DNA from 2 places in the Nocardia sp. NPDC003183 genome. Region 2 is predicted to be linked to the other one. Evidence: riboswitches for the same ligand, from Rfam matches in the RefSeq annotation. Region 2 holds a riboswitch; the other holds the start of a gene.
The links. A riboswitch is a leader RNA that binds a small molecule or an ion and turns the genes downstream of it on or off. The one in region 2 is predicted to bind cobalamin.

Region 1: another riboswitch for cobalamin. It lies ahead of ACWDXS_RS06095 (ABC transporter substrate-binding protein); the one in region 2 lies ahead of metE (5-methyltetrahydropteroyltriglutamate--homocysteine S-methyltransferase).

What each region holds. Positions count from the first base shown of each region.
Region 1 covers NZ_JBSFTG010000001.1:1,325,466-1,329,879, reverse strand. The annotation lists gene ACWDXS_RS06115 (GDSL-type esterase/lipase family protein) at 1-448, opposite strand, end outside; gene ACWDXS_RS06110 (MarR family winged helix-turn-helix transcriptional regulator) at 555-1,034, shown strand; gene ACWDXS_RS06105 (helix-turn-helix domain-containing protein) at 1,079-1,846, opposite strand; gene ACWDXS_RS06100 (hypothetical protein) at 2,111-2,326, opposite strand; cobalamin riboswitch at 2,511-2,716, shown strand; gene ACWDXS_RS06095 (ABC transporter substrate-binding protein) at 2,746-3,783, shown strand; gene ACWDXS_RS06090 (FecCD family ABC transporter permease) at 3,780-4,414, shown strand, end outside.
Region 2 covers NZ_JBSFTG010000002.1:815,172-819,585, forward strand. The annotation lists gene metE (5-methyltetrahydropteroyltriglutamate--homocysteine S-methyltransferase) at 1-1,608, opposite strand, end outside; cobalamin riboswitch at 1,746-1,931, opposite strand; gene ACWDXS_RS11515 (pyruvate carboxylase) at 2,233-4,414, shown strand, end outside.

The DNA.
Region 1 (4,414 bases), on a different contig from region 2:
TGAGTTCCACGTCCGCAGTGTGGTCGCCGGTGACGATGTAGGCGATCTCACCGGGTTGGTGGGAGAAGGTGGCCAGGCCGGTCGACGCCGGAATATACAGGCTGAGCAGCAGGTCTTCGCCTGCGGCGACCGCCAGATCGATCGGATCGCTCACGAGGTCGGCGCCCGCATCGATGGTGACGTCCGCCGCGCCATCGAACGTGACCTCGCGATCCGTGCCGATCGCCGAACCGGTCTTGCGCTGGGCGAGCCGGGTGGCACCGATCCGCAGCGGGGCGGTGCCGTAGCGGTTGGTCAACCGCACGCGCACCGCGTCGCCGCCGCCTGCCATGTGCAGGACGTGGCGCACGGTCTCGTCGCTGAACTCCCGTGATTCGGCGAGCTTGATCTGCTCGTTCGGGTCGATGACACCGGTCCGGAAACCGGCTACCCACGTGCTGTTCTGCATGATCTCTCCGATATTTGCTGTGCGGAATAATGCTTACGCATAGGTTTACTCGTAGGTATTCCTCATGTCAACTATCCGCATGGCAAATATCAGCTATGCTGGCGTTATGTCCGTGCGCGAGCTGTTCGACGACCCCCGCTTCACCATCTCCGGTCTGCTCTTCGAGGCGCACAACGGCCTCATCGCCAAACTCGAGCCGACCTGGAAAGCGCACGGCCTGTCGGGTCTCGACCTCAATGCCCTCCTGCGACTGAGTCGCTCCCCGGGCCGCCGCCTGCGGATGTCGGACCTGGCCACGCAAACCGAGCTCTCGACCAGTGGGGTCACCCGGCTAGTCGACCGGCTGGCCACCGCGGGTCTGGTCGAACGCCAACTCGACCCGGCTGATCGGCGCAGCGCCTACGCGGCCTTGACCGATGCGGGCATCCGCCGCCTCGAAGAGGTCCTGCCGGACTATCTCGCTGCCCTCGAGCAATGGCTCACCGGTCAGCTGACCCCCACTCAACTCGACGGCTTGATCACCGGCTTGCGCGTGATCCGCGATGCCACCAACCCAGCCGCCACCGCCCTGTCCGACCGGTCCTGAGCGTGGTTACCCGCGGTGATCTGGATTGCTGACCGGGGTAACCATCAAGGTGCTGACGTGGTTTCGAGGTCGAATCGGAGCCCTGAGCGCAGGGCTGCCGTGGCGGACATCCCGAACATGCGATGAAAGGTCTCGCTGAAATGCGAGGGTGTGGCGAATCCCGCGTCCGTCGCGGATCGGGTCAGGTCGTGGCCGGCGGCGACAGCTCTCATCGCGTGGATGACGCGGGCCCACTGTTGATAGCGGCGGAACGTGGTCCCGTACTGCTGGACGAACAACCGGAGAAAGTGCGATGTCGACAGACCGAGGGTCGCGGCGATCGGTTCGGCCCGAAACGCGTGATCCGGATGCTGACGGATCGCGGCCGCCACGCGTTCGATGCGCGGATCGATGTCGGCCGGGGGACCGCCGACTGCGATCGCCAGGATTCGGCCGGGGTCCGCATCAGGTAGCCGGCATTGTTCGACCAGTTCGCGCTCGCGAAGGTGGGCGAATCCGTACGGCCCCTCGGTGGTCGTCATCTGGCCTGCGATGGCCGAAGCGGGCGACCACAGGAGCAGGATCCATTTGCCGAGGGTATTCACCCGATGCACCGCGCGGGCAGGGCTGTACGCGCTGCGAGTGAGTATTTCGCCGTGGGTGGCGGTCTCGAGGGCGAACGGCCCGTCGAGCCCGACGCTGAGCACCGCGACAGAGGTGGAATGTAGGTCGACACCGAGTTCGGGTCCGATGTACCCGGCATAACCCGGCCTGATCCAGGCCATCGGTGAGCGGGTCGGACCACACGATTTCACAGGCGCACCGTCGGTCACCCTTGCCAGAGTATCGGTGCGCCGACCGGAACCGCGACGGCTGATTCTTCCAGGGCTCGAAGGCCGGATGGGCGCTGGTGACAAGCAGGCGGGTCGGCTTCAGGGGAGTGAGTGGTACCGGAAATACGGTGCCGACCCGCCTGCAGTCCATTCGTCACCGGCGTCGGCACGGATGGGGTTCGCGAGCTGGACAGCGAAGTCCTGCACCGCAACTCGCACAGACGAGCACCGCGGACCCGGGGAGCACCGGGTCCGCGGTGAGGCTCAGGGCAGGGGAACCCAGGTGCCGAAGAACCAGAAGCCGTGCTGCGGCGCGTCGTTGTGATGCTCCGGCTGTTGCTGCGGCCGGTGCTCCTGACCCTGCCCGGGCCGCTGCTGGTCGTGCCCACCCGGATCCGCGCTCGCCACGCCCGCCGTGGCACCCAGCACCCCGAGGGCGAGAGTGCTCGCCACCGCGGTCTTGGCCACTGTCGACTTCATTCTCATGAGCGTTCCTCCTGATCTTCGATCTCACCGCCGAGATCGTCGGCCGGCCGAAGTGCTCGGCCGATAGCTGAATCTTCGCGGCGCAACCGTCGAGCCCGGTGGGACCCGGCTGGGAGTCGGCTGTGTATCGGATCCGGCGACCGCGCGCGAGCACCCCGCCCCGGCGCCGCCCCCTCGATGCAGTCGACGTTGCTACAGTTCACCAGCCGTGGTGTTCGGGAAACCGGTGGAGAACCGGTGCGGCCCTCGCCACTGTGATCGGGAGTTGTGAATCGATCCGGACGACATCTGTCATCCGGAGCCACTGGGGCCCTGCCCTGGGAAGGTGGATTCACCGCGCACTATCCCGTCAGCCAGGAGACCGGCCACGGCTACGCAGTACCCCATTCCACGAGGACCTGGAAGGCCGTCTCTTGACCCGCTCTGTTTTCGCGCGCCTACGTTCCGGCGCGTTGCTCGCCTGCACGATCGTTGTCACCGGATGTGGTGTGCAACCCCTCTCCGACGCGGACGGCGCAGCTGCTGTCACCCGCGTGAACTGTGGGATCGACGTCGCCGTCGACGGCCCACCGCAGCGGATCTACGCGGCGTATCAGCCGTCGATCGAGATCGCGCACGCGCTCGGTGTCACCGATCGGCTGGTGGGGACGGCATTCCTGGACTCCGCCGTGCTCGCGGAATATGCCGGTGCGCAGGCGCGCGCACCGTATGTCGAGAAGCTGCCGAGTCGCGACGAGTTGCTCGCCCAGCGACCCGACTTCGTCATGTCGGGTTTCAACGGGGTGTTCGCGTCCTCGGCGCAGAACAGCGTCGGCACCAGGGCGAGCCTGCACGAGTTGGGTGTGCGCACCTGGGTGCTGAGTCCGCTGTGCCCGAGTGCCGACGGGCTCGCTGATGAGGCGATCGACCCCGATACCGTCCGCTTCGACAACGTGTACGCCGACCTGCGCGACCTCGGTGCCCTGTGGGGCGCCTCCGAGCGCGCCGAAGAAGTTGTCACGCAGCTGAGTTCACGCATCGACGCGGTCCGCGCCAAGGTCGGCAACGCCGGGAAGCCGCGGGTCGCGGTCGTCACCCCCAAAGACGACGGCTCCTACACCGTGGCAGGCGGCATCGATTTCATCACCCAGATCATCGAGGCCGCCGGTGGCGTGAATGCCTTCGCCGATCTCACCGCGAAGCGCAACGTGCCCGTCGGCGCGGAAGAGCTCATCGCCCGTGACCCCGACATCATCCTGACCAGCCTGTGCTGCAAGGCGACCTACACGCGCGCCGACGGTCAGCCCCAGGTCGACAAGATCGTCGGAAACCCGGCGTTCGCGAATCTGGCGGCCGTGCGGAACGCGACTGTGCACCCGTTCCTGTTCGCCGACCGGGCGGCAGGGGTGCGGATCGCGCACTCGACCGAACTGGTCGCCACCCTGATCCATCCCGAGCTGTTCCGGCGGTGACGCGCACCGCTCGCGGCGCCGGTCCGATCGTGGCCGGCGCCGCGCTGGTGGCTGTCTGCGTCGCGTCCATCCTGATCGGCTCGCACCCGCTCACCCTCGACCAGGCCGTGGTCGCGTTCACCGATTTCCAGGGGACCGACACCGACCGGGTCGTGCGCTACATCAGGCTGCCCAGGACTGTCGCGGGACTCCTCGCCGGTATCGCGTTGGCGCTGGCGGGGGCGGTGATGCAGGGGCTCACCCGCAACCCGCTGGCCGGGCCCGGCCTGCTCGGCGTCAACGCCGGTGCGTCTCTGGCGATCGTGATCGCGATGGGTGCGTTCGGCCTCACCGCGACGGGCGGATTCATCTGGTTCGGCTTCCTCGGTGCGGCGGTCGCCGCGGCGTTCGTCTACACGCTGGGATCGTTGGGGTTCGGTGGCGCGACACCGGTGAAACTGGCGCTCGCGGGCGCTGCTTGCACCGCGTTGTGTGGGTCGATCACCACGGCGATCACCCTGCTGGACCGCACCCTGTTCGACAATTTCCGTTTCTGGGTGGTCGGCTCGCTGGCTCGCGCCGACATCGAATCCGTGTGGCAGACAGCACCGTTCATCGCTGTCGGGCTGTTGCTGGCGGTAGTGGTGGCCCG
Region 2 (4,414 bases):
CGCCGCGGGCCGGGTGACATCGCCGAACAGGATCGGCGGACGCACGCAGCGGGTGCCGTAGGACTGCACCCAGCCCGCCTCGGTGACGGCGAAACCGTCGAGCAGTTCGGCGAAGTACTGCACCATGTCGTTGCGTTCGGGTTCACCGTGCACCAGCACGTCGAGACCGAGCTCTTCCTGCAGGGTGATCACGTCGGCGATCTCGGCCCGCATCCGCCGCACGTACTCGGCCTGGTCGATCTCGCCCTTGCGCAGCGCGGCACGGGCCAGCCGGATGGTCGAGGTCTGCGGGTAGGAGCCGATGGTGGTGGTCGGCAGCACCGGCAGGTCGAGGTGATCGCGCTGGCGGGCGCGACGCTCGTCGGCGGGGGAGCGGGTCAGGTCGTTCTCGTCGAGCGCGGCCAACCGGCCGCGGACCTGGTCGTTGTGCAGCCGCGGATCGGTCCGGCGTGAGTCGGCGGCGGCGCGGGCCGCGGCCAACTCGTCGGCGACCGCGTCGACGCCCGCGGTGAGTGCGGTGGCCAGGACGCGCACCTCGCCGACCTTCTCGGTGCCGAAGGCCAGCCACGAGCGCAGCCGCTCGTCCAGCCCGGTCTCGGGAGTCAGCGAATACGGCACGTGCAGCAGCGAGCACGAGCTCGATACGGCCACCGCGTCGGCGCTGCCGAGCAGGGTGCCCAGGGTGCCGAGGGCAGCGTCGAGGTCGGCGCGCCAGATATTGCGGCCGTCGACCACACCCGCCACCACCAGTTTGCGGGACAGGGTGGGCAACGCCGCGACCGCCGAGAGATCGGCGCCCGCGGTGACATCGAGGGCGACACCCTCGATCTCGGTGTCGGCCAGCACCGCCAGGGCGGCATCGGGGTGCCCGAAGTAGGTGGCGACCAGGATCGCGGGCCGGTTCTGCGCGGCCGACAACGCGCTGTAGGTCTGGCCGACCAGGGCGAGCTCCGCCTCGGTCAGGTCGGTGACCAGCACCGGCTCATCGATCTGTACCCACCGCGCGCCCGCGTCCGCCAGCCGGGCCAGCAGGTCGAGATACAGCGGCACCAGCTCGGGCAGCCGCTTCAGTGCGGCGCCGTCGACGGCTTTGGCCAGCTTCAGGAAGGTGATCGGACCGATCACCACCGGCCGTGCGGGGACCCCCAGCTCGATCGCCTCGTCGAGTTCGGTCAGCAGCTTGCCCGGATGCAGGGAAAAGGTGGTGGCCGCGTCGATTTCGGGCACCAGGTAGTGGTAGTTGGTGTCGAACCACTTGGTCATCTCCAGCGGAGCGATCGTGTCGGTGCCGCGCGCGGCCGCGAAATAGCGGTCGAGCGGATCGGCGATTCCGGCGACCCGCGCCGGCAGTGCGCCCAGCAGTTCCGCGGTGTCGAGCATCTGGTCGTAGTAGGAGAAGGTGCCCACCGGCACCGAATCCATTCCGGCCGCGGCGAGTTCGGTGAGCTGGGCGCGACGGAGCTGCCGGCCGACCGCGTGCAGGTGCGCGGCATCGGCGCGGCCCGCCCAGTAGGACTCGGTGGCGCGCTTGAGTTCCCGGTTCGGGCCCACTCGCGGTAGGCCGAGAACCGTTGCGGTGAAGGGGGTATGCGAAACAGTCACGGAGATTCTCCAGTGTCGTGCGGGGAGAGCCGCCGCCTTTTCGCGGGCACACGCCACACGGCCGACAGAGTCGCGAGAGAACACGACAGGTCGGTATCGGTGGTCCGCGCGCCCGATCCACGAGGCGGTGGCCGCCGGATACGGCGTATCCGGCACAGTCGGCAGGTCTTCGGACTCGCGGGCACCGGTCGTGTGATCGACCGACCTACTGGCCGTCGCTTCCCAGGCGTGCAGCCCAGTGCTGATGACGGCGGTCGTTCCTGCTCACCGCTGCGGGACAGTCCCGGATTCTCACCGGGTTCCCTCTCACCCGGTGCGGAACATGATCCGCACCCGGGTTTCGACGCCTACGCGGGAGGTCGGGGCTCCGACTCTTCCACCGCGCACGCGAACCAGCTGCCCGCCCAGCATAGGCCCTCGGCGGGGACATGGGTCACCGCCCCGTCCTGAACACGGCCGTGACCTGCGGTTGCGCCCACGTTGTCCGTGCGCACCGCGCACCGCTGCGCACGGTGAGATGTGACGGCCCGATGAACGCAACTTCGCAGGTAGGCAGGTGTGCGGTGTGAAGATTGCTGCGAAGCCACCTTGCGTGTCCGGCCCCGGCTCGTGGCCGGGTACCGTAGGCCAATGTTCTCGAAAGTCTTGGTCGCAAATCGTGGTGAGATCGCTATCCGTGCCTTCCGCGCGGCCTACGAACTCGGCATCGGAACGGTCGCGGTGTTCCCGCACGAGGATCGCAATTCCGTCCATCGCCTGAAGGCTGCCGAGTCCTATCAGATCGGCGAAGAGGGTCATCCCGTTCGCGCGTATCTGTCGATCGAGGCGATCATCGAGGCGGCCAAGAGCGCCGGCGCCGACGCGATCTACCCCGGCTACGGCTTCCTGTCGGAGAACCCCGACCTCGCCGCGGCCTGTGCCGCCGAGGGCATCACCTTCATCGGCCCCACCGCCGAGATCCTGGAGATGGCCGGCAACAAGGCCACGGCCATCGCGGCGGCGAAGGCGGCCGGACTGCCGACGCTGAAGTCCAGCGAGCCCTCGGCCGATATCGACGAATTGCTCACCGCCTCGGCCGAACTCGAATACCCGATCTTCGTCAAGGCCGTCGCCGGTGGTGGTGGCCGTGGCATGCGCCGGGTCGCCGCGCCCGAGCAGCTGCGTGAGTCGATCGAGGCCGCGTCGCGCGAAGCGGAGTCGGCGTTCGGCGATCCGACGGTGTTCCTCGAGCAGGCGGTGGTGAACCCGCGCCACATCGAGGTACAGATCCTGGCCGACCAGCACGGCAACGTCATGCACCTGTTCGAGCGGGACTGTTCGCTGCAGCGTCGCCACCAGAAGGTGATCGAGCTCGCGCCCGCCCCGAACCTGTCACCGGAACTGCGCGAGCGCATCTGCGCCGACGCGGTGGCCTTCGCCCGCCAGATCGGCTACATCAACGCGGGCACCGTGGAGTTCCTCCTGGATGAGCGCGGCAACCACGTGTTCATCGAGATGAACCCGCGCATCCAGGTGGAGCACACGGTCACCGAGGAGATCACCGACGTCGACCTGGTGCAGTCGCAGCTGCGCATCGCGGCGGGCGAATCCCTCGCCGACCTGGGGCTGAGCCAGGAGACGGTGCAGATTCGCGGCGCCGCCCTGCAGTGCCGCATCACCACCGAGGACCCGGCCAACGGCTTCCGCCCCGACACCGGCCGCATCACCGCCTACCGCACCCCCGGCGGCGCGGGCATCCGCCTCGACGGCGGCGCGAATCTCGGCGCCGAGATCGGCGCCTACTTCGACTCGATGCTGGTGAAGCTCACCTGCCGTGGTCGTGACCTGCCCGCCGCCGCCGCGCGCGCCCGCCGGGCGCTGGCCGAATTCCGTATCCGCGGCGTGACGACCAACATCCCGTTCCTGCTGGCGGTGCTCGACGACCCCGATTTCCAGGCGGGCCGGGTCACCACCTCGTTCATCGACGAGCGTCCCGAACTGCTCACCTCGCGCGGCTCGGCCGACCGCGGCACCAAGATCCTGACCTATCTGGCCGACATCACCGTCAACAAGCCGAACGGCGACCGCCCGACCACGGTGTACCCCTACGACAAGCTGCCCGCTGTCGACCTCACGCTGCCGCCGCCGGACGGTTCGCGCCAGCGTCTGCTCACTCTCGGACCGGAGGGTTTCGCGAAGGCCCTGCGCGAGCAGAGGGCACTCGGTGTCACCGACACGACCTTCCGTGACGCACACCAGTCGCTGCTGGCCACCCGTGTCCGCACCAACGGTCTGCTCGGTGTGGCGGGTCATGTCGCGCGGCTGACCCCCGAACTGCTCTCGATCGAAGCCTGGGGCGGCGCGACTTACGATGTGGCACTGCGGTTCCTGCACGAGGACCCGTGGGAGCGCCTGGCCGCGCTGCGCGAAGCCGTGCCGAACATCTGCTTGCAGATGCTGCTGCGCGGTCGCAACACCGTGGGCTACACGCCCTACCCCGAACAGGTCACGCGCGCTTTCGTTTCCGAGGCCGCCGCCACCGGTATCGACATCTTCCGCATCTTCGACGCGCTCAACAACGTCGACCAGATGCGCCCGGCGATCGACGCGGTCCGCGAAACCGGTACCGCCATAGCCGAAGTCGCGCTCAGCTACACCGGCGACCTGCTCGACCCGAACGAATCGCTCTACACCCTCGACTACTACCTGAAGCTGGCCGAACAGATCGTCGACGCGGGCGCGCACGTCCTCGCGATCAAGGACATGGCCGGTCTGCTGCGTGCCCCCGCCGCCGCGAAACTCGTGACCGCACTGCGCAGCAACTTCGATCTGC